Regions from separate parts of the Desulfosarcina ovata subsp. ovata genome, predicted to be linked through region 2. Evidence: riboswitches for the same ligand, from Rfam matches in the RefSeq annotation. Region 2 holds a riboswitch; each other region holds the start of a gene.
What was found. Region 2 has a riboswitch for cobalamin ahead of cbiM (cobalt transporter CbiM). Riboswitches for the same ligand answer to the same signal wherever they lie in the genome.
Positions count from the first base shown of each region.

Region 1 (5,478 bases), 1.2 Mb from region 2:
TATTCTCTGACATATCGATTGACTCCATGGTGTCGCGGTCAGGCTGGTGGAATTAATTCTTTCCGCCAGCCTTATCCAAGTTCGGAAACGGTCGTGCCACCGGTTCGGGCGGCCGGTTTCGTTGCGCCGGTATTCTTTTCCAGGAAGCGGCCACCGATCAACGCGCCGGTCCAGTCGCCTCCCAGGGCCCGGTACAGGGTGACCCGGTTTTTAATCAGCGTGGCCTGTTCGTCCACCAGTTGACGTTCCAATGTCTGAACGCTGGTCCAGGCTGTCAAGTAATCAAGGTAGTTGTCTTGACCGTTCATATACTGCAGATGGGCGTCCTTCAAGGTCAATCGCGAGGCCTTCAACTGCTCCTCCAAAAGGGTGATGTACTCGCCCTGGCGTGTTTCGGTAGCCAGGCTGTCCTCGACTTCCTGGATTGCTTCGGCCACGGTCTGGGCATAGGCGGTAAGATATTCATCCGCCACGGCCCGGGTGCGATCCACCTCGGCCGAGCGGTAACCGGCGTCGAACACCGGGCCGGTGAGGCTGGCCGCCAGGGTGGACACCCAGTTGCTGAGCAAAAGATCAAGTGCGTCGCTGGAAAAAGCCGCGTCTGCCGACAGGGTGATGGACGGCAGGCGATCGGCCCGGGCCGCGCTGACCTGCCAGTCCGCTTCTTTCAGGCGCAAACCGGCGGCGCGCACATCGGGCCGGGCGGCCAAAAGATCGGCAGGCAGGCCCGTAGCCGGCAGGGGAATCAAGGACGGTAATGTTTCCTGGGTGAGAGCGAATTCGCCGATACCGGCCTGCCCCAGAAGAACGGCCAGGGCATTTTGCTGCTGCTGCTCGGTAAGTTGCAACGGCGGCAGATTGGCTTTGGCATCGGCCAGGGCTTCGCGCTGTTGGGCAACGTCCAGGGCGTCGGCCTGGCCATTGATGAAACGCAGCTCCTGCAGCTTGAGCATGCGCTGGTTGATGTCGATTTGATCCTTGAGAATCGCGATCTGGCGGTGCAGGGAAAGAATTTCGATCCAGGCGGTGGTTACCTCGGCCGACACGGTTACGGCTGCCGCCGCCAGGTCTTCGGCGCTCGCCTTCAGCTCCAATCGCTCGGACCGGTGCAGTGCCGCCAGCCGTCCCCACAGGTCAAGCTCGTAGGCAGCAGTTAGTCCGGCGCTGAAGCTGCGGCTGTTGCTATGGGACGTCCCGGCCGCATCGGTTTTTGTTTGCTGCCAGCTTTTTTCGGCACCGGCATTGGCGTCGAGCGTCGGCATGCGGTCCGCCCCGGCCTGACGAGCAACGGCATCGGCCTGTTTCAAGCGGGCCCAGGCCGTGCGCACATCGAAATTACCGGCCAGCGCGGTTCCCACCAGTTGGTTAAGCTCATCGCTGCCAAACGCCTCCCACCACCGATCGGGCACCGGGTCGCTATCCGTATAAAGCGAGTATGCCGACGGTAGGCTGATAGGCGTGTTTGGCCGATCCTGAGGCGCGAACATGGCACACGCCGTAACGGTCAAGGCACTCAGGGTGATGCAGATCCATTTCATCATATTAAACTCCATCGCTTGGGCTGGCGGAAAGAAATAATTCCCCCAGATCGCGCCGGATTTGGGTTCGTCTACAAGGCGCCGCCACCGGTGCATATCGGGAATATGTGCCGGTGGCGGCAACGCGGTAGACGGGCACAAAGACAAGCAGGATGGTGGAATTATTTCTTTCCGCCAGCCTAAGGCCCCGTTGCTTGGGGTTCGCCATCTTTAACGGCTGTTCCGCCGGAATCCTGCGCAAAAAAATTAAAAAAACATCGACCGATGCTCGCGGCCGCTGTTTTGAACGGGACAAGTACTTGCCGATATCCAAGGATGACAATCTGGACGCCCTTCTCTTCCAGGCATTGACCACCAAGGGAATCCTCCCCACCTTGCCAGGTACACCATAGCCCTTGTTCGTCAAAGTTGGCGATGCGTTCATCGTGGTGGAATTTTTCGCGCCCCTGTTTGTTGTCTCTGAATTACCTCGATCGAAGCGGCAACACGTATTTGTATTGACAATGACAGACTCGGTTAATTAATATTTTTTCAATTTTGGTTGTCCAGGCGCGTACGAAACGCGAATGCAGAACGGAAAGATTCGGCTGCGTTAGGGAATCCCGTGAGAGTCGGGAACGGGCCCGCCGCTGTAACCGGAGACGAAACCTGCAACAGACCACTGGTAACATACCGGGAAGGTGCAGGAAAGAGAAAGACCCGGAAGTCAGAAGACCTTCTTGGACAATGCGTCGTATTCCTCGAGGACGGGTGTGGTACGACAGATCCTGCCGGATAGTTATGGGAAATCCCCGGATCGTGACTTTTACGGTCCGGGTTTTTTATGCCCGGACCCAAGGATTGAGGAGGGCATAAAAAGATGAAAAAATGCGTGGGTTTCCTTTTTCTGTTAACCTTGTGGATGCTGCCCGCTGCTGGTCCGGCGGCAGCGGTGGATGAGCAAAGTTCGCCGGTGGTCGTGGATGAGATGATTGTCACGGCAAGCCGGTCCGAGCAGCAGAACGAAAAAGTCCCGGCCCAGATCACGGTGCTCACGGCCGAGGATATCCGGGCCAGTGGCGCCCAGTCCGTTCCCGAGGCGCTGCAGAATCTGGGGGGCGTCATCGTCACCGACCTTAACGGCAACGGGTTCAACCAACAAGTGGATATGGGCGGCTTCGGGGAAACCGCCAGCCGTCATGTGGCCGTTGTGGTCAACGGCCGAAAGATCAACCCCATTGACCAGTCCAGTATCAATTTTCTTTCCATTCCCATTGAAAACGTGGAAAAAATTGAGGTGCTCCACGGTGGGAATTCCGTACTTTACGGCAGCGATGCCATGGGCGGGGTCATCAATATCATCACCAGGGAGGCCACAGCCGGCGTCCATGGCTGGGGTGAAGCCGGCGGGGGAACCCATGATACATTCAAAGGGACCGCCGGCCTGAGCTTTAGCGAGGGACGGTTCGGCGGCCATGTTGGCGCCGTTTATTATGAAACCGACGGATACCGAGAACGCTCGGAAGCGGACCGAAAAAGCGCCTATGCGAAACTCTTCTACTCTGCCTCCGATATGTTGGACCTGAGCCTGGAAGCCAATACCACCCGGGCGGATTATGAATATCCGGGAGGAATGACCCAATCCCAGATGGCCGCCGATCGCCGTCAGGCCGTCAATCTGGAAGACGAAGGGGAGAGTCAGGAGGACTATTACGTGCTTTCCGTTCGTTCGGACTGGGGACGCCTGGGCCGGCTGAACGTCGATTTGAGCTGCAAAAATTATGAACGCCAGGATACCATGGTCTCCTGGGACTTTCCTGCCTGGGGGTATTATGGGTATTATGATTATGACTATACGACCCTCGGGGCCAATCCCCAATACGTCCTGAACCACTCCATCCTTGGAAGGGACAACCGCCTGACAGCCGGTATCGAATTCTATGACACCGACTACGATGCCTGGAACGGCGATACCGCTACCCAAACCCAAATCAATACCTACGACCATGAACAGACGTCCGTCGGATTCTATGTCCAGGATGAATTCAGCTTGGTTGACAATCTGGTATTGAACATGGGCGCCCGTTACGAGGATTTCGATACCACCTTGCGCTCCAGCCTTGGCACGGACAAGGACCTGAGTGAAAACGAATGGGCCTGGAACCTGGGGCTGGCCTATATTTACGCGCCAGGGTCGAAAGTTTACTTCAGGACCTATCAGGCCTTCAGGTTTCCGAAAGCCGACGAATTCATGATACTTTCCACAGGTGCGGTCAACGAAGATCTCAACCATGAAACGTCGATGGGATACGAAGCCGGGGTCCGGTTCGTTGGCCTGGACAAACGGCTGTCTGCAAACGCCAGGCTGTTCAGTTTCGATGTCGACGATGAAATCACCTGGAACGACTTTTCCAACCAGAATGAAAATCTCGATGAAACCCGCCATCAAGGGGGAGAACTGGATATCGCTTTCCAGGCTACCGATCTGTTACGCCTGTTTGGCGGATTTGGCTATACCGATGCGGAATTTACGGCCGGCACCTATGACGGAAAAAAAATCCCGCTGGTGCCCGAATTCAAGGCAAACTTGGGGTTTGCCCTAAATTTCGATTTCGGCCTAACCTATCGATGCCAGTACAACCACCTGGGCAAACGCTATGCCGGGGGAGACAATGACAACGCCTATGACAAGATCGACAGTGCGGACACCGTCGACATGTACCTTTCCTATTCCATTAAGAAGATAGAACTCTTTTTGAACGCAACCAATATCTTCGATGAAGAATACCATAACGGATACAATTACGGTCCGGGGTATGAAAGTTACCAATACCGTTCGGCATACATATTGCCGTAACATCTTGTTATTAAAATAAAAAATAGCGCTGGACAAAAAGATCGCTTTGTGTTTTAATCATGGTGGGTACAATTAATTAACCAGGAGGTCTCCATGAGCGAACACATCGACAAAAATGTTTTTCAAACAATTCTATCACCGGTGCTACCATTGATTGAGGTTACTCAAAATAGTCTCCATAATGATTTGGACACTTACAAGCTTTCATTATCATCGTTCACCACAAATTTGCTTTTTGGAATAATAACCAGAATTAAAAGCGTTGGACAAATCGTCACTGAGATCAAAACATCACCAACTGCTAAGGCATTAGGATTGGTCGTCGCATCGAAGTCTATGTATAATGAAGCGTTTAATCGTTATCCCCCAGAAATATTTAAAGATATATTCCATCAGTTGGTAAAAGAATTGGATTTGCATAAAATTCCGGAAATCAGTCATCTTGGAAAAATGCTAATTGTAGATGGTTCGCTTTTTCCGGCCATTTCCAATATGGCATGGGCTTGTTACAAGAAAACCGCTAATGCGATCAAAATGCATTTATCTTTTGAACTCAACCGAATGATTCCAACCGAATTTATCAGTACGGAAGGTAACTTTTCCGAAAAAGAATTTGTTAAGCAAATTCTTCGCGAAGGCATTACATATGTCTGTGATCGAGGCTATATCGCTTTCAATCTGTTCAAGCAGATATCCGACAGCAATGCATTTTTTATTATTCGCGGAAAGTCGAATATGACGTACACTGTAAAAGAGTGTCTCACTGCCACCGTACCGGATACATTCTTGAAATTTTTCAGTGACATCACAGATTCAAATATAATATTCAATAGCGATGAAAACAAAGCAAGTTATCGTATTGTTAGCTTTACGGCTATGGGCGAAAACTACATTTTGATCACAAACAGAAATGATTTGACAACTTACGAAATTATAATGCTTTACGCTTACAGGTGGCAAGTGGAACTTTTTTTTCGCTTCATAAAAAGAACCTTCAAGGGAATTCACTTAATGAGCCAATCTCCTCATGGCGTACAGATACAATTCTACTTGTATATGATTGCTTATCTATTGTTATTATCATTCAAACAAGATACGGAAATA
Region 1 is NZ_AP021879.1:4,377,241-4,382,718, forward strand. Features, by position in the region: gene GN112_RS19345 (efflux RND transporter periplasmic adaptor subunit) at 1-13, opposite strand, end outside; gene GN112_RS19350 (efflux transporter outer membrane subunit) at 72-1,541, opposite strand; gene GN112_RS33650 (hypothetical protein) at 1,543-1,896, opposite strand; cobalamin riboswitch at 2,069-2,275, shown strand; gene GN112_RS19360 (TonB-dependent receptor) at 2,398-4,374, shown strand; gene GN112_RS19365 (IS4 family transposase) at 4,468-5,478, shown strand, end outside.
Region 1: linked by a shared signal. The riboswitch ahead of GN112_RS19360 (TonB-dependent receptor) and the one ahead of cbiM (cobalt transporter CbiM) in region 2 are both predicted to bind cobalamin.

Region 2 (5,478 bases):
TTTTGCCTAAATAGTGGGATGCGGATTTTATGGCAGACTCGGGCGAAATAGTATCCAATATCGAACCGTCGTCAGCATAAACGACGTTCCGACGGCTTTCTTTCGTACGAAAAAAATAGGCCGGCCTGTCAATAAGCATATTGAGCCGGGCCTCTATCGGAGGTTCGGACAAACCGGTTTTCGCCCATGCTTCCCGAAAATCGATGGCAATCGTGTCAGCAATCAAAGGTGCAGTCCGGGGCAGTCGATCCCGTGAGGTTCGGTGAAACCTCGGATGATCGACATACATCATCACAATTCCGGACAGAAACCATAGGATCATCAGCGGACCGGTTGTAAGTCCCAGGATTTTATGTGCTTTGCGAAGCATACACATCCCTTTGGCAATAAAACGTCAAACTGGCGTGCAGTCCTTTCGGCCTGCACGCCGGGTCTGCCAACTCAAAGGTTGTAACGTCGAGTCAATTATTACTGAATCGATCTAAAAATCATATGTGTAGCTGAGCATCAGCGCCAGCGGAGTGCCCTGGTATTCATAAATAAAGGGTTCACCATCCGAACCGGTGGTTCTCCCGTACCCATATGTGGTATAATCTTTGTCGAAAAGGTTATCCACGCGAAGGGTCAGCGTATGGGCCAGATCGTTTCCGAAACGGACAAAGCCCGAGATGTCCGTGACCCAGTACTTCCCGTAATTGACGGCCCCGAATTCCGGGTAGTCGGTGCCGTAAACGTCGCCAATATAGCGAACGGAAAGATCCCCGCCGAACCGGCGGGAGGGATGCCAGTAGCGCAGCAATCCTTTGTAGAAGGATTCGGGGATATGGGTCAATTGAACATCGTCATCTTTGTTGGTCGCATCCGTGTAAACCGCGCTTAGAACGAAACTGAAACCTTTATAGGGTTGCGATGAAAGGCTGATTGCCCAACTCTCCAAATCCGTTTCACCATCGGTATTCTCGAAAACCAGGTCGTCACCCACGGCAATCATGTCTGTGATTTCTGAATAGTAGTAATCAACTGCAGCCGTAAAAAGGCCGAAGGTAGCCCCGAGCCCCGCTTCGACATTTAAGCTTTCTTCGGGATCCAAGTCCGGATTGCCGATGGCATAATCTTCGTCGGCATAAAGCTCATAGGCGTTGGCCAGCCGGAAATTCGTACCCACTACAGCTCTCGCGAAAAACGGCCCGAAAATCGGTGATCGCGCACTTGCATTCCATACAAAGCTGTCGCTTCCTCCCGTCTGATTATAACGGCCGCCAAGGGACATTTTCAGGTCGGGAATAAAATTGAAGTGCGGGCGAAGGGCAAAAAAACCGGCGTATACTTCCTCGTGATCACCCTTGATGACAACAACCTCGTCTTTTCCCCAGTAATTCTGGTAATCAAAGCCCAGCAACAGCTCGTTTTCTTCGAGAAAGAACCAGCTTCCCATCAGATTGACACCCCAATCTTCATATCCCCACAAGGCTTCGTTGTAAACAAACGTGCCGTCGAGTTCTTGCCGGGTGTATTCGGTCCACCACTCGTGATAATAGGCTTTAACGTAGTAGGATAAATCTTCTGCAATATCGTGATCCCATTTTAGAATACCCACATATTCGGTCCGATCGTTTACCGCCTTGTCTTCGTCGACTCTCATGAAATCGGCTTCCGCTTCGTTTCGCAGGATTGAACCCCGCAAGACCGCCCCGTTTCCCCAATCGACGTTTCTCTCGTACTTGGCCAACAGGCTATTTCTTATGTAACCGCGATCTTTTCGGGCAGCCCCTTCGATATGATCGTAATCTTCGTCACAAAAAGTCTGATACCCCTCCCATGCATCGTAGGATCCGTAAATCAGAAACCCGTTTTCGTTGATGGTTTCCGAGAGGTACCCATGGGCTTCGGCGGCATCATAACTCCCATATCCGGCCCCCAGGCTTCCATGTCGTTCTTTGGTGACCGGTTTGGTGATGATGTTGATCACGCCTGATGTGCCGTCTGTGCCGTAATACAGCCCCTCACCGGTCTTTAACACCTCAATCCTGTCGATCATCTTCACGGAAAGGGTGTCCAGATAGCCCCTCCCGTAAAGCCGGTTGTTGATCCGGACGCCGTCGATCAGGAAAATCACCCGCTTGGTGTCCCCTCCGTTCATACTCATACGCATATAGTCACCGCGACCGCTTTTTGAAGATACATAGAGACCCGGCACCAGGCTTTCCAATATCTGGTTGACATCAGCATATCCTCCGGCGGTTATCTCTTCACCGGTGACGATTTCCACCTTGTGACCGAACTCCTCCAGTTCGCCCGACAGGCGTTCCTCTATTTTCCTCCCCTCGACAACCATTTCTTCGAGCTCTTGCGTCTCCGAAAAAGATAGGGCCAAACAGGCAGGCATCATAACAAGAACAAGAGTGCCGTACAAAAAAAGTCGTAACATGAATTTCATCGATCGCGTGTTTCCAACCATAGTAACTCCTCCTTCATTCTTTTATTGGTTCAACTCGTTGCTGTCTTCCAAGAGGAGCGACTCGCAAGAGGAGCGACTCGCCGGCTGGATTTATAGCTATCACTATCGAACTTGATACGCTTTATCCCGTAATATCCCCGGATATGACCGCTTCACATCCAGAAACCCCGCTGAGGGCCAGAATGCCGAAAGCCGGAATACTGCGTGTATTAGCGGTCATGATAAAAAAAAACCCGGACCGCAAAAATCGATCCGGGATCTCCCTTTTACATCCACAGATAGTACTTAGGTTCGACGTCGTCCTCGTGGTCGACCCTCTTCGGGTTCAGGCAGGTATTCTGACTCCCGGATCTTCCTACCGGCTGCGCCTTCCCGACCTGTCGGTCAGTGGCAATGTGCAGCTTTCGTCCCCGGTTACAGCGGCGGGTCCGTCCCCGACTTTCACGGGGTTCCCTCTTGGCAATCCCCCTTGCATAGTTCTCAACAGCAAGTGGACTCGCACCTGATCCTCTTCTCTTTTCTAAAATCATACCGCCGTACCAGGAATTTGTTTGCATGTCAACGTTAGAGGGTATTTGGCAGCGCTGGCAGATCTGTGAGATGGGGTTACATTAAGAATTCTATTGACAATCCTTTAAATTCTCGAATAGGAATCATTGTTCTCTCAATTAAAGGTGTCCGCCAGGACTTAATGGGGAATCCCGTGTAAATCGGGAGTGGACCCGCCGCTGTGACATCCATGTTTCCACCGCATGCCGGAAACGACGCTGCTGGCCAATACGCCACTGTTCCGTTTTTCATGGACGGGAAGGCCGCCAGGAGCCGGATGAAACCAGAAGACCCGCCTTTGATGAATCGGTAAAACCCAACGTGGAGGATGGTGTTTTACCCCAATAGAGTCGATCGGTCCGGGATAAAAAACGGTATCCCCGTGCCCTAACAGGTGCGGGGATTTTTTTTGGAGCAAACAAGGAGTATGTATCATGCACATATCAGAAGGTGTTATTTCAGCACCGGTTCTCATCGGCAGCGGCGTCCTCACAGTGGCAGGCACCGCCATCGGATTAAAAAAAATGGACTATGAGCACGTTGCCCAGGCGGGGATCCTGTCGGCAACCTTTTTCTTGGCCTCCCTGATCCACGTTCCCATCGGCCCGTCCAGCGTCCACCTGTTGCTCAACGGTATTGTGGGGCTGATGCTTGGATGGGGGGCCTTTGCGGCCATCCTCGTGGGGCTGGCCCTGCAAGCCATGCTTTTTCAGTTCGGGGGGATTACCGTTCTTGGGGTAAACACCCTGAATGTGGCCGGTCCGGCCGTGTTGTGCTACTACCTGTTCGGTCGGCTGGTGCAGAAGGACACCGGACTCGCCGTTGTCGGGGCCTTTGCCTGCGGGGCACTTTCGGTGCTTCTGACGTCACTCATGGTCGCACTTTCCCTGCTTTTTACGGAGGAGAGCTTTTTTGAAGTCGCCGCCCTGGTGGTGACGGCCCACCTTCCCGTAATGATCATCGAGGGCATTATCACTGCATTCTGTATTGGATTTCTCAAAAAGGTCAAACCCGATTCACTGCCTGGTTTTTCAACAAGCCCCGGGGAAAGCACTGTCCAATAAGGAGAACGTTATGAAACGAAACAAAAAAAAAGTGCTACACCAGGCAAACAGATGTCTCATCCGGACAGTTTTGCCAACCATTATTTTCATTCTGGCCGCAACGGGTCCCGCACTGGCCCACAAGTTTCTCGCCAGCGGATGGGTGGAGGGGGATACGGTTGTTCTTGAGGCGGCTTTTGGCAACGGAGACATTCCCCACAATGCCGAAGTCCTTGTTTTGGACGACGCGGGCACCCTGCTTCTTTCCACTACCACCGATGATGAGGGAATCTGTTCATTTACAATTCCCCAAAAAAGCGCCCTGCACATTAAAGTAAAGGCCGGCATGGGACATCAGGCTAAGATCCTTATCCCTCTGGAGGAGGTGGCAGCCGCCTTCCCAGCAAAGGATACGCCTGCCGCCTCGGCGGCGTTGCCGTCAACCGAAGCGGATAGAACCGCACCAGCTGATTCGCAAATGGTTTCAGGTCTTAGCGCACAGGGAATTCAGGCCATCGTGGAAAAGTCCCTGGATAATAAGCTACGTCCCATTATCCGCAAACTCTCGGTAAAAGAGAATACCGGGCCAAACGTTAAGGATATCGCCGGCGGCATTGGTTATATCTTCGGTCTGGTGGGCATTGGGACCTATTTCAATTATCGGCGGCGAAAAAAAGCCTGAATCACGGGTAAAGACGCCTATGTTGAGTGAATCCTTTGCTCAGGGAGTCTCTCTGCTCCACCGGCTCGATCCACGGTTGCGGATTGTTTTTGCCACGCTGTTTTCATTCCTTTTGGCGCTGTCCCTGAAGTTTCCCACCCTGGTCAGCGGACTGGCTCTGTCCGTCATCTTAGTGTGGATCTCCCGGCTTCCCCGGATGGAAGTCGCCAAGCGGCTGACCGTCATCAATATTTTCAACATTGTGCTTTTCTTGGTGCTTCCCGTTACCTTCGAGGGAACCACCGCGTTTTTTCTGGGACCGGTGGCATGCACCCGGGAAGGTCTGCTCCTGGCGGCCCGCATCACCCTCAAATCCAATTCGATTCTCATGATTTTCATTGCCCTGGTCGCCACGATGTCCATTGCCACCCTGGGGCATGGATTGAACCGGCTCCACATGCCGCAGAAAATCGTCTATCTGATGCTGATTGCCTATCGCTATGTATTCGTGCTGGAACAGGAATACCAACGACTGAGCACGGCCATCCGGATCAGGGGGTTTGTCCCTAAATCCAATATACATACCTATAAGACCTATGCCTATCTGTTCGGCATGCTGCTGGTCCGCGCCCTGGCAAGGGCGGATCGGGTCTACCAGTCCATGCTGTGCCGGGGATTCAAAGGAAAGTTCTATTGTATTCATCAATTCTCTTTTTCCCGGACGGACCGGATCTGGTCGGGTTGTCTGTTTTTAACCCTGATTTTGC
Region 2 is NZ_AP021879.1:3,194,178-3,199,655, forward strand. Features, by position in the region: gene GN112_RS14135 (PepSY domain-containing protein) at 1-370, opposite strand, end outside; gene GN112_RS14140 (TonB-dependent receptor plug domain-containing protein) at 482-2,335, opposite strand; cobalamin riboswitch at 2,770-2,979, opposite strand; cobalamin riboswitch at 3,114-3,321, shown strand; gene cbiM (cobalt transporter CbiM) at 3,442-4,071, shown strand; gene GN112_RS14150 (NikL family nickel/cobalt ECF transporter subunit) at 4,082-4,732, shown strand; gene cbiQ (cobalt ECF transporter T component CbiQ) at 4,752-5,478, shown strand, end outside.

Region 3 (5,478 bases), 3.2 Mb from region 2:
AAGAGTCGCCCTATTCTCATGATCGTTCTCCTCTCGCATGAAGACCTCGCTGATCCGAAACGATCCTGCCATCTTCAATCACCACGACTCTTCCCGACTCCTTGGCTACCTCCGAATCATGGGTGACCATGATGACCGTCCGCCCATCGCGGTTGAGTTTCTTGAAAATGTCGAGGATTTCTCTGCCGCTCTGTTTGTCGAGGTTGCCGGTGGGTTCGTCCGCCAATAGGATAGAGGGCTCATTGATCAGGGCCCGGGCAATGGCCACCCGTTGCTGCTGCCCGCCCGAAAGTTCCCCCGGCTTGGCAGCCAGTTTGTTTTCCAGCCCCACCGAAGAAAGCGCGGCCGTGCCCTTTTCAAGGGCGTCGGATGGATATTCCGGTGCATAGATCAACGGCAACAAAACGTTCTTGATGACGCTTAAGCGGGGCAGAAGATGGAATTGCTGAAATACGAAGCCCAAAACTTCATTGCGCACTTTGGAAAGGGCTGTGTCATCCAGGGTCGATACGTCGCGTTCCGCCAAGAGGTAATGGCCCTCGGTGGGATGATCCAGACATCCCAAAATGTTCAGAAGCGTGGACTTGCCCGAACCGGAGGTCCCCATGATGGCCACATATTCCCCGGCGTCGATGGACAGATCGACCCCTGACAGGGCCCGCATTTCCTGCGGCGGGACACCGTATAATTTACTGATTCCTTCCAACCTGATCATCATCGCTCCTTCTATAGGGTTTAAGGAAATGTGGCTATATTACTTGATATCCGTTGGGGGTGAGAGAAGCACCACCTCCCCTTCCGAAAGCCCTGACAGGATTTCCACCCGTGTGTCATCCTGCCAGCCGGTAGTTACCGAGACGTCTTCTATCCGGTCGCCCTTGCGCCGCCAAACCACGTTTTGACCGGCACGGTGTTTAACGGCACCGACGGGGAGGACCAGAACATTTTCCTTGTTCGCCACCATGATGGTCACGGTGGCGGTCATCTGGGGACGAAGCAATCCGTCGTATGGCGTGTCGATGCTGATAATGCAATCATAGGTAACCACATCGTTTTGAATCACCGCTTGCGGATAAATGGCGGTCACCCGACCATGAAATTCCTTGCCCGGAAATGCGTCAACGCTGAAAAAACCTTTTTGGCCCACCTTGACCCGCCCGATGTCCACCTCGTCCACATAGGCATCCAGTTGAAGACGCTTCAAATCCACAATGGTGACAAAGGTGGGGGCACTGAGCCCCGCAGCGACGGTTTCGCCCTCACGGGTTGAAACAGAGCCCACCACACCGCTCAAAGGGGCGTGGATAGCAGCGTAGGATAACTTCACCAGGGCGTTTTTAAGCGATGCCTGCGTGCGGCGCAATTCTGCAGCCAACTGCTTCAACCCCTCATCAAAGTTGGTATTGGCCAGTTGGAGTTTCCTTTGGGCCACCTCGTATTGAGCACGGGCCGCCTTAAAGTCACTGGACGTCTCCTCCCAGTCTTCATTGGAGATGAGGGCTTTTTTAAGGAGTTGGTCATCGCGGCTCAATTTGCAGCGAACGAATTCAAGTTTCGCTTTGCGTTCCGCCAGTTCAGCTTCCTTCTGAGCAATTTCTTGCGGGCCTTCCCGCTTGAGCGCCTCCAGTCTGGCCTCAACGAGAGCGACCTCGGCCTCTTTTTCGGCCGTTGTCGCCTCCAAATCCTCTTTTTCGATCTCGGCAATGATCTGCCCTTTGCCCACGGTATCGCCTACGTTCACATAAAGCTTATCCAATCTCCCCGATATCCGGGCCCCCACATTGACCTCTGCCCCGACCTGGGGCATGACTTTGCCCGTGGCCAGAATCGTGTGAACCACATTTTCCAGGGAGACCCTTGCGGTGGCCGGCCCATTGCGTGTCTTCTTGGGCGCGGCCTTCCAGGGTTGCCAAATCCATAAAACCGTCATCAATACGATGACGCATGCCATCAAAACCCAGCGAAGCTTCTTTTTCATTTCCAACACCCGCGACGTTTATAGGTCATCATATCCCTTTTCTTTTCACTGCCGCCCGCGGCGGATTCCCCAGGCAAACAATCCCGGCACCAGCACGACAAACAAAAGCCGCCGCCCACTGGATGCCCGACGATGTCAAAACGCTGGTATCCGCCTGGCTGTTCATAATTCCCGGCAGGGAGATAATATTGAGCACCAACTGGTTGAACAAGAGATTGTTGCAGGTATGGTGGCAGCATGCAACGCCTTTTTCGATCACGTTGAGCGCATATTCCGCGGCCAGCCGGTTGACGGTTTGCTCAGGAGAATTCATGGCTTCTCTTATTCGGTTTCGTTGCCGGTAATGCCGGCCACCAGGGCGCCCAACGCCTTGGCCATCGCCTCGGGCAAGGGGACGGCGGATATGTCCATGAGCGCGATGTCGCTCCTGCCGCTCAACCGCGCGGTGACGGAGGCGCAGGTGGCGTCCAGTAAGGATGCATAAGTTGAAGTCACATCCTCGATTTCTTCCGCAACTCTTCCGGCGGCCACCACCATCGTGTCTATAGCATTCAAGATAATGTTTTTGGGCGGCGTTATCGGTCGTCGCAGTATTACAATACGACTTCCTCCCTCTGGCCTTGCCAAAAACATTATCTTAAACACTGATATGGTTCGGAAACCGTCTCTTCAGCACCATCGGTATTCTCTCCAAACGCAGGAGAAACACATAACATCAACCCCGCGACAACCCATCGGACGCCCCTTTGCAGCTTCATGAAACAACCTCCCATAGATAAATGTAAGCCGGTTCGTCCGAGGAAAACAAAAATCCCCGGACCGATCAACGATTCGATCCGGGGATGTCCCTTTTTTATCCTCAAGATCCTGGCGTGCGTACTTCCACCCCGGAAGTATACGCCTTAATATCTCAGGCAGGTCTTCTGACTTCCCCTCCCCGACCGCGGCCTTCCCATCCCATTGGAACAGTGGCGCATGAAAGCGTTCGGGTTCCGGCGTATTTCCTGCCGGCAAGGGGTTACAGCAGTGGGCCTGTCCCCGATTTTCACGGGGTTCCCTATTAAGCTTCGCAGAGCACCTGAAATTTACTTCTCATATTGCACTTGTTTTCATCCGTCAAGCATAAAGACAATAGCACCTTATTCCTCAATTTCTGTCGAAAAAACAGGAAATTGAGAAAAGGCACATGATTGCGGGTTTCCCGCGTTAGAACTTATAGGCTACGCCGATACCGACATATCGGCCGTCCTGGGGATAGAAACCCGAACCCGTGGTAAGACGTGAATGGGCCTTGCCAGTCGCATTCACCATCCGATTCCATTCCTTGTCAAAGAGATTGGTACCACTCAGATAGCATTGAAATCCTTTATAATCCCAGGTGATCTTGGCATCCAGAAAATCAGCGGCAGACATTTCAAGATTGTTGTTATAGTCTTCATACTGCTTGCCAAAGCCTCGAAGATCCAAGGCGATGGTCAAAGATCCATACTTGGTATCTTTAAAAGGATAAAAATCCAGGCCGGCGGTATATTCGTACTCAGGCACATAATTCACGGTTTTACCGGAAAGATCGCTCACCGATGTGCTGGAGGCATCCGGCGTTGCATAGGCCTTGGCCGTGCCTTCGTCCCATTCGGCATCGATTGTGGTAAAACTGAGCCTGTAACCAATCCATTGTCTTGGACGCCCATCGATCTCAACTTCAACACCTTTGTGGATACTGGTGCCGGCATTGCGACGGCCCTGAAAAGAGGTGCCTTCATAGTAAGATACGATTTTATCGTCTACAACGGTGTAGTACAGGATCAGGCTGTAGTTGAAAGCCTTGGACATCTGGTGCTTCCAGCCGGCCTCAATGGTATCGTAGGTTTCCGGGTCCAAGTCCTCTGGCCGGGTATACGCATTGTCGTAAGACATATTAGAACTGTAATATCCCATGGGCAGATAGTATTTGGAATGGTTCCAAGTGATAAAAAGGTTGGCATTGTCAAGAATGTTCACCGAGGGGGAGATACTCCAGTCAATATCGCTGTCATAGTCCACACTGATGGATTGGGGCACCCGGTTGGTCAGGTCGTAGGAAACGTAATTGTAACGCAGGCCTGACTGAAGCTTGAAAATATTCCAGCTCAATTCATGGTTAAAGTTGGCTCCGAACATCTTTTTCTCAGCGTCTATATCCGCAGCCGCCTCTGAATCATCATTGTTTCCTTCTGTATCATAGGGATAAACTCGGTCCTGCTCAAAATCGCTGTACCGGTAATCCAGACCAAAGGTCAACGTATTTGACACGCTTTGCCCGCTGAACACCTTTCCCACGCTGGCCTTGAAATCATAAAGGTTTTCAACCCGATCGTCTTCGTAGTTGTCGTCAAGTTTTGTTGAATCGTTCAGATATTTGTTGTAGCTAAGATCCTGATGATCCCGGCTGAAACCAACAGAGGAGTTGATCAGCAGATCGTTCTTGTCATAGTCAAGCGTCAAAATGGTGTTGAAAAGATCCTCATCAGATTCATTGGGCAGCATTTCATAGCCGCTGCCGTCCTCCTTGGTATTGGCGGAGACCACGGTGGGGTCCCTTTCCACCTGCCATTCGGCAAGCCCGATGGGGTATTTGTTGAACGACTCGTTATACCCGGTGATCCAGTCAATCCGGCCGCCGTCAAACTGCCATCCCACCCGGCCATCAATATTTTTGATGTCCCGGTCATCGTTTCGGTAACCGTCAGATTTTTCGGCAAAGGCTGACAGGTCATAATCAAATTGCTCCTGTTTTACCGAAATAGCGGCATCTCCCTTTCTGGTATTCCATGATCCGTATTCAGCCGAAACATGGCCGCTAAGCGATTTTCCAGATTGGGTTCCTTTTCTGGTGGTGATCAGGATCACCCCCCTGCCTGCATTGGGCCCGTATTTTGCCGTGGACGGAGATTTGATCACCTCTATCTTTTCAATGCTATCCAGAGGAATACTGTCTATCTTGCTGTAGCCGTATACCCCCACATTGATGGGACGCCCGTCCACATAGATCTGGGGCCCTCCTGACATTCCTGATCTGGTTCCGCGGATACTGAAATAGGTCTGGGAGCTTGATTTCTGGTTAACGACCCCGGGAATGGATGAAATCAATTCGGCGGTGTTGCCCAACCCTGAATTCTCGATATCCTTTCTGTTGATCACATGGATCGACGCATTGGTATCAAGCAGTTTTGTTTTCTGCCCGGAACCGGTTACGATGAGGGTTTCAAGAACCGTGGTTTCCTCCTCAGGCGCCCCAGAACCCGCCCATACATTTGACCAGAGTATACAGCTTGCCATCACCACACTTAAAAATAACTTGACGTTTGTTCCGGTTTTCATCTTTCTCCTCAAAAAAAGATTGCAAGCCTCCTGTCTCCTGTGAATCACAGGCAGCAGAGAACTTTGAGTTTGTGTGTGGACACTCCAAACGATGATTGTCAGAGGCAGGCATTAAAAAACCGGACCCCTTAAAAATACAT
Region 3 is NZ_AP021879.1:6,414,239-6,419,716, reverse strand. Features, by position in the region: gene GN112_RS28130 (ABC transporter permease) at 1-20, opposite strand, end outside; gene GN112_RS28125 (ABC transporter ATP-binding protein) at 17-718, opposite strand; gene GN112_RS28120 (efflux RND transporter periplasmic adaptor subunit) at 755-1,978, opposite strand; gene GN112_RS28115 (hypothetical protein) at 2,007-2,291, opposite strand; gene GN112_RS28110 (hypothetical protein) at 2,300-2,533, opposite strand; cobalamin riboswitch at 2,875-3,075, opposite strand; gene GN112_RS28105 (TonB-dependent receptor) at 3,185-5,338, opposite strand.
Region 3: linked by a shared signal. The riboswitch ahead of GN112_RS28110 (hypothetical protein) and the one ahead of cbiM (cobalt transporter CbiM) in region 2 are both predicted to bind cobalamin.

Region 4 (5,478 bases), 3.2 Mb from region 2:
CGGGTGGATCTGGTGGCCTCCATGGCGTTTAAATTCTCGCCCCATGATGCACAATTTGCAAAAGAACTCTTTTCCCGGCTCAATGTCCCGGTACTTAACCCGTTACGGGTCCACTTTCTGACGGTACCCGAATGGCGGGATGATCCCCAGGGCTTAGGTCCCATGGAGGTGAGTTATGCCATGGCCAATCCGGAGATGTATGGGCTGATTGAGCCCTCTGCCATCGGAGGCAAGGTGGTCCAAAAGGATGCGCTGACCGGAAAAAACCTCTACACCTATGATGCCATTGACGAAAATTTAGATTTTTTCATCACCCGGGTCCAGGCCTGGCTCAACCTGAAGACCAAGGCCAATAAAGATAAAAAAGTAGTGATCATGTTCTGGAACCACACCCCCGGCAAACAAAATGTCGGGGGCACCTACCTCAATGTATTCAGAACCTCTACCCCTACGTCATGGATGACATTGGCGAAGGGGTCCAGGCCAAACGCCGGGGGAGGGCTGTGATCATTGACTATCTGATCCCGCCCATGAAAAAGGCGGGGTCGTATGCCGAGTATTCGGAACTCTCCGATCTGATCTCCCAGTACAGCCAGACCATGGAAAATAATCCGCAGCTGGCTGCTAAAAACGGGTGCGCATCCAGGAGATGGTGGAAAAACTGGGGCTGCTGAAAGATCTCAAACTCGCCACCTTTGATGAGGAGGCCGTGGAAAAAGTGGAGCATTACCTGCTGGAAGTTATCTGGTAGAAAAGGGCTATTCCGAAGAAGATGCGGAACGGCTAAAAAAACTACGGGTTTTTTCCAACGAGCCCGGCTCTTACGGCAACACCATTGAAGACCTGGTGCCGGCCTCGGGCACCTGGGAAAATGATGATGAAATCGCCGATGTCTTTATTAATTTCGTCTCCTTTGGCTATGGCCAAGGCATCTGGGGGAAACCCTTGAAATCCGCATACAAGAAGAATCTGGAAGGGGTGGACATCACCATGCACAGCCGCTCCTCCAATATTTTTAAAAGCCTGGATACGGACGGGGTCTTTTCCGAACTCGGCGGCCTGGCTTTGGCGGTAAAACGGGTCAAGGGCAGCTATCCGGACGTGGTGCTTTCCAATCAGGCAGATCCGGACAATGCCTTTGTGGAGGACATTGAGACCGCCATCGGCAAGGAGCTTCGGTCCCGATATCTCAATCCCAAGTGGATCGAGGGCATGAAAAAGGAGAACTATGCCGGTGCCCGGGAGATGAACCGGTTTACCGAACATCTCTGGGGCTGGAAGGTGGTGACCCCCTTTGCCGTGGACGGCACCGAGTGGCAGCAGATCTATGAGGTCTATATCCAGGACAAATACGGCATGCAGCTCAAGGAATTCTTTGACAAAAACAATCCCTGGGCCCGGGAATCCCTGGCCGCACGCATGCTGGAAGCAGACCGCAAAGGCTAAAGGAGAACATTCTTGAACCTGTTTCCCGCCTTTCAAACTGTTTTATATACCATTTCAACGGCACTGCTCTATCCGGTGGTGCTGGCACTGATTTTACTTTGCCTGTGGCTGCTCATTTATACGGGCGGTTTTTTTGCTGAGTGGGTGAAACGCCGGCGGCTGACCGGCAATGTGGAACAGGCCATGAGCTTTATCCACAAAGAAAAACATTTGCCCAAAGAACTGACCGGGAAATTGCCTTTTTGTGTGATAGACTATGCAGACAAGGTGTCGGCACTTTCCCAAACCGGTGATCTGTTTTTGATGGAAAAGCTGGAATCCTTCAACCAGGAAACCCAGCTGGTCATGTTCAAGGAGGTGGACCGGATGCGGCTCATCGTCCGGGTGGGGCCAAGTCTGGGCCTGATGGGAACACTGATCCCCATGGGCACCGGGCTTGCGGGCCTGACCCAGGGCAACATGGCCCAGCTCTCCTCCAATCTGATCCTGGCTTTTACAACCACGGTGGTGGGCTTGGCTTTGGGCATCACCGCCCATTATTTTTCAACCACCCGGGAACAATGGGTCATGGATGATCTGCGGCAGATCAACCTGATCACCGAAGCCATGGCAAAAGGAATCAATCCATGAGATTTATCACCGCTTCCCGGCTGGACCGTCTCCGGCGCAGTGCCGACCTGGACCCCATGAACGGGGTGGCCAATCTCTTTGATGTTGCCCTTTGGTGGCCGATCTTTCCGTCGGCCAACCTGGATTGCAAGAATACGCCAAGGCCCGGTTGGTATGGATTGCTATGAACATCTCTTTTTAGGTGATTGACTTTTGAGATTTTATTAATTAGTAAGTAGCAATGATCAGGTGCAGTACTTTGCATAAAAGGAAATCCGGTTAAAATCCGGAACGGGCCCGCCGCTGTGATTGGGGACGAAGACTGCAATATGCCACTGTCGATGTTATGGATGGGAAGGCGCAGCTAGTAGAGTGATCCAAGAGTCAGAAGACCTACCTGAACAACTATAGAGATGCTGTGCACGGCAATGTCGGCATCTGTTTGAATCTGAGGATATAAAGAGGGGATAGCCTTGGGTCGTTTTTTAACGATTCAAGGCTTTTGTTTTTTCATGACTAAAGGTAGTGCCGATCTAGAAAAACTGAGAAATGAACAAGGCCGATATCTTAATGTTATAGGAGACAGTGAATGAGAAGACAGATTGTTTATTTTGCCCGGCAGATGTTTTTTAGTGTGGCTGTATTAGCATTCCTTGTTTTAAATTCTGCATTAGCCACAGAACCGGCAGACGCGAATGATGGTGAAGAATCGATAGAGCAAATAGAAGAGATTACTGTTATAGGTAAAAAAGACTCATCGTCTGTTAAGATAGAACCACGAAAAGTAACCATTGATTTGGAGAATTACTATAGTCCGACCACTTCGCAAAACGTGGGAGATTATTTAAAGGATTTTGTGATCATGGATTACCAGGGTCAAAGCGATCTGGTTCCAGGGGAAGATACATTGTACATGCGAGGCTTTTCCAGCCGACGCTTTGTAACTGCTCTCAACGGCTCAGCCATTCGCAATATGGGAGGATACGGAGTTGGAATGACTGATTATGCTCTTCTTCCACCGTTTTTGATCGATTCCATTGACGTTTTGCCCGGTCCTCATTCCGCGTTTTATCCAGGTCAGGCTGTCGGCGGTGTGGTGAATTTTAAAGTCCGGGCGCCAAAGCAATATGAAACCCTAAAACCGGATGCAACCCTATCGACAACTTACGGGAGGTATAATACGCAGCAACACAACCTGAGCTTCAGCGGCGGTGTTCATAATTTTACCTACGATGTAGGATATCAAAAATATCATACTGATGGATATCTGCGCAACAATAAGACTGATATTGATAACTTTATCAGCCGGCTGGGCTACCTTTTGCTAAACAGCGGATATATCGCCCTTACCGTATCACACGCAGATGTTGAGCGCGAAACCGCGGTAATCAACGACCCCAATGACCAGGAAAGCAATTATGACGGGGGGTATCCAGAAGTCTCCACGGACACCGCGAGTTATTATTCCTGGCAATCGCCGAAAAAAGAAACAACATCAACCCGTTTTCGATTGGATTTCAATCTGCCGACTTCGTTGGGGACATGGATGGCTGATGCGTATTTTGAAGATGGTGATTACGAAAACCCCAGTATAGTCTGGGTCAACAGTAAAGATCATTCCGAAGGTCTCAGAGATGCGTGGCATCAGGTCTATTGGAGACTTTTAGGGAGCCAGGTCAGCAATGAATTCCAGCCGATTTCCGGGCACACCGCCACAATTGGCGCGGGAATCGAACAGCTTTACAACAAAGAAGATTCTTACAATGCCGCAACATCTTTCAGATTGAGTTCCTGGGATTCCTATAAAAAAAGACATGAAAGTCTGTTTGCCTTTGTTCAGGATAAATGGGAGATCCTTCCGCAGCTGTCACTCACAGCAGGTTTGCGTTATGAGGACAATACCCATTGCTCAAGTAATTATGTTCCAAAGACAGGCAAGTATTATATTGACGGGGAGGGATTGTGGGTTGAAAGGGAATATAACCAATTGGTTCCCAAATCCTTTCTTACGTATAAGCTCGATAACCTGGCGGAGAGCCTCCGTGACACTTCCGTTTCAGTTGGTATCAGCCGTATCTGGCGGGACCCTGGCCCGCTGTGGGAAACACAGGCGTCTGGAATACCCAATATCGGCTGGCTCGATCCTGAGCACGGCATCGGTTATGATCTTGTTTTTTCCCGGCGCCTTGCAGGAGATATCCAGATGCAGTTGAATTATTCTTACGCTCAGATTAAGGACTATATTGCCAGCAACAGTAAATTTACGGATGACAAGTATGAATATTTGATCAATCTTGAGGAAGTAATCCGCCAGGGCATTGAACTTCAGTTTGCCGGCAGCCTTACCGACCGTATCGATTTTAGGATAGGCTGGGCTTGGCAGGAATTTGAAAATAAAGGGGGTGAACCTGCAGGAGAGACCATGCTGGATGATCGAGCCAAAAACCGTGTCAATGCTGGGTTAAGCTGGAAGTTGCTGGATGCCACAACTTTGATTTTCGATTATAAATACCAGGATGATCAGGTGATAGAAGTTGCCGAAGAGGTCGATGCGGGAGAATATGAATTCCATCAAATTGCATTGGATTCCTACCATGTGGTGGATTTTGCAGTAGAACAGGTCCTGTTTAATCAATGGCGAAACATTAAAAAGTGTATCTTTAAAATATACGTTAAAAACCTATTTAATGAAGAATATCAGGATACAAAGGGATATCCTGCAACGGACCGTACTATAGGAGCAGGCCTAAGGTTCAACTTTTAGCCATTGGTTCCATCAGATCAGCCCTTTCAAGGTAGCACTAAAAGACCATTCATAACTGGATGAACTTATTAAATAAATGCTGAACAAACCCATCTCCAAAATATACAGTAAAAAAGAAAAACTGTATTATTTGGGGAGGTGACATCATGTTGAGTCCTGTTTTTACGGCGTTCATCAAGAATTCTCCGATTTCTGTCATGGCTCGTGGTTTGATGAAGAAGGTACTGAATCCTAAGCAATTTGACGAATGGTTCGAGAACACCGCTAAAGAACAATACACAAGGGACCTTTTGTTTTCGACGCTTTTTTACCTGATGAGCCAGGTCGTTCAGGGAAGCCAGCGATCAATTCACGCAGCCTTCCAGGCTTCAAAAGAGGATATTGCCGTTTCAGTTACCTCAATCTACAATAAGTTGAACGGCATGGAACCAAGTACATCGGCAGCTTTGGTCCGATATGCCGCTGAGCAGGTGGAACCTATTGTTGGGTGTTGGGCTTGATTCTAACTTCGCCCAGAGGACCTACAAATTTTGATGGTCCGTAGTCAACATTTTGATTTTTTTATAAATACATATTTCTATTTTATTTAATGGCTAACAATGGGCGAAATTAAAATCAGGCCCGACCCAGGAAATACTTAATAAGTGTTAAGTGATTAA
Region 4 is NZ_AP021879.1:6,407,732-6,413,209, forward strand. Features, by position in the region: gene GN112_RS28065 (cobaltochelatase subunit CobN) at 1-507, shown strand, start outside; gene GN112_RS28070 (cobaltochelatase subunit CobN) at 456-674, shown strand; gene GN112_RS28075 (cobaltochelatase subunit CobN) at 745-1,446, shown strand; gene GN112_RS28080 (MotA/TolQ/ExbB proton channel family protein) at 1,459-2,076, shown strand; gene GN112_RS28085 (hypothetical protein) at 2,073-2,243, shown strand; cobalamin riboswitch at 2,286-2,470, shown strand; gene GN112_RS28090 (TonB-dependent receptor) at 2,645-4,819, shown strand; gene GN112_RS28095 (hypothetical protein) at 4,966-5,319, shown strand.
Region 4: linked by a shared signal. The riboswitch ahead of GN112_RS28090 (TonB-dependent receptor) and the one ahead of cbiM (cobalt transporter CbiM) in region 2 are both predicted to bind cobalamin.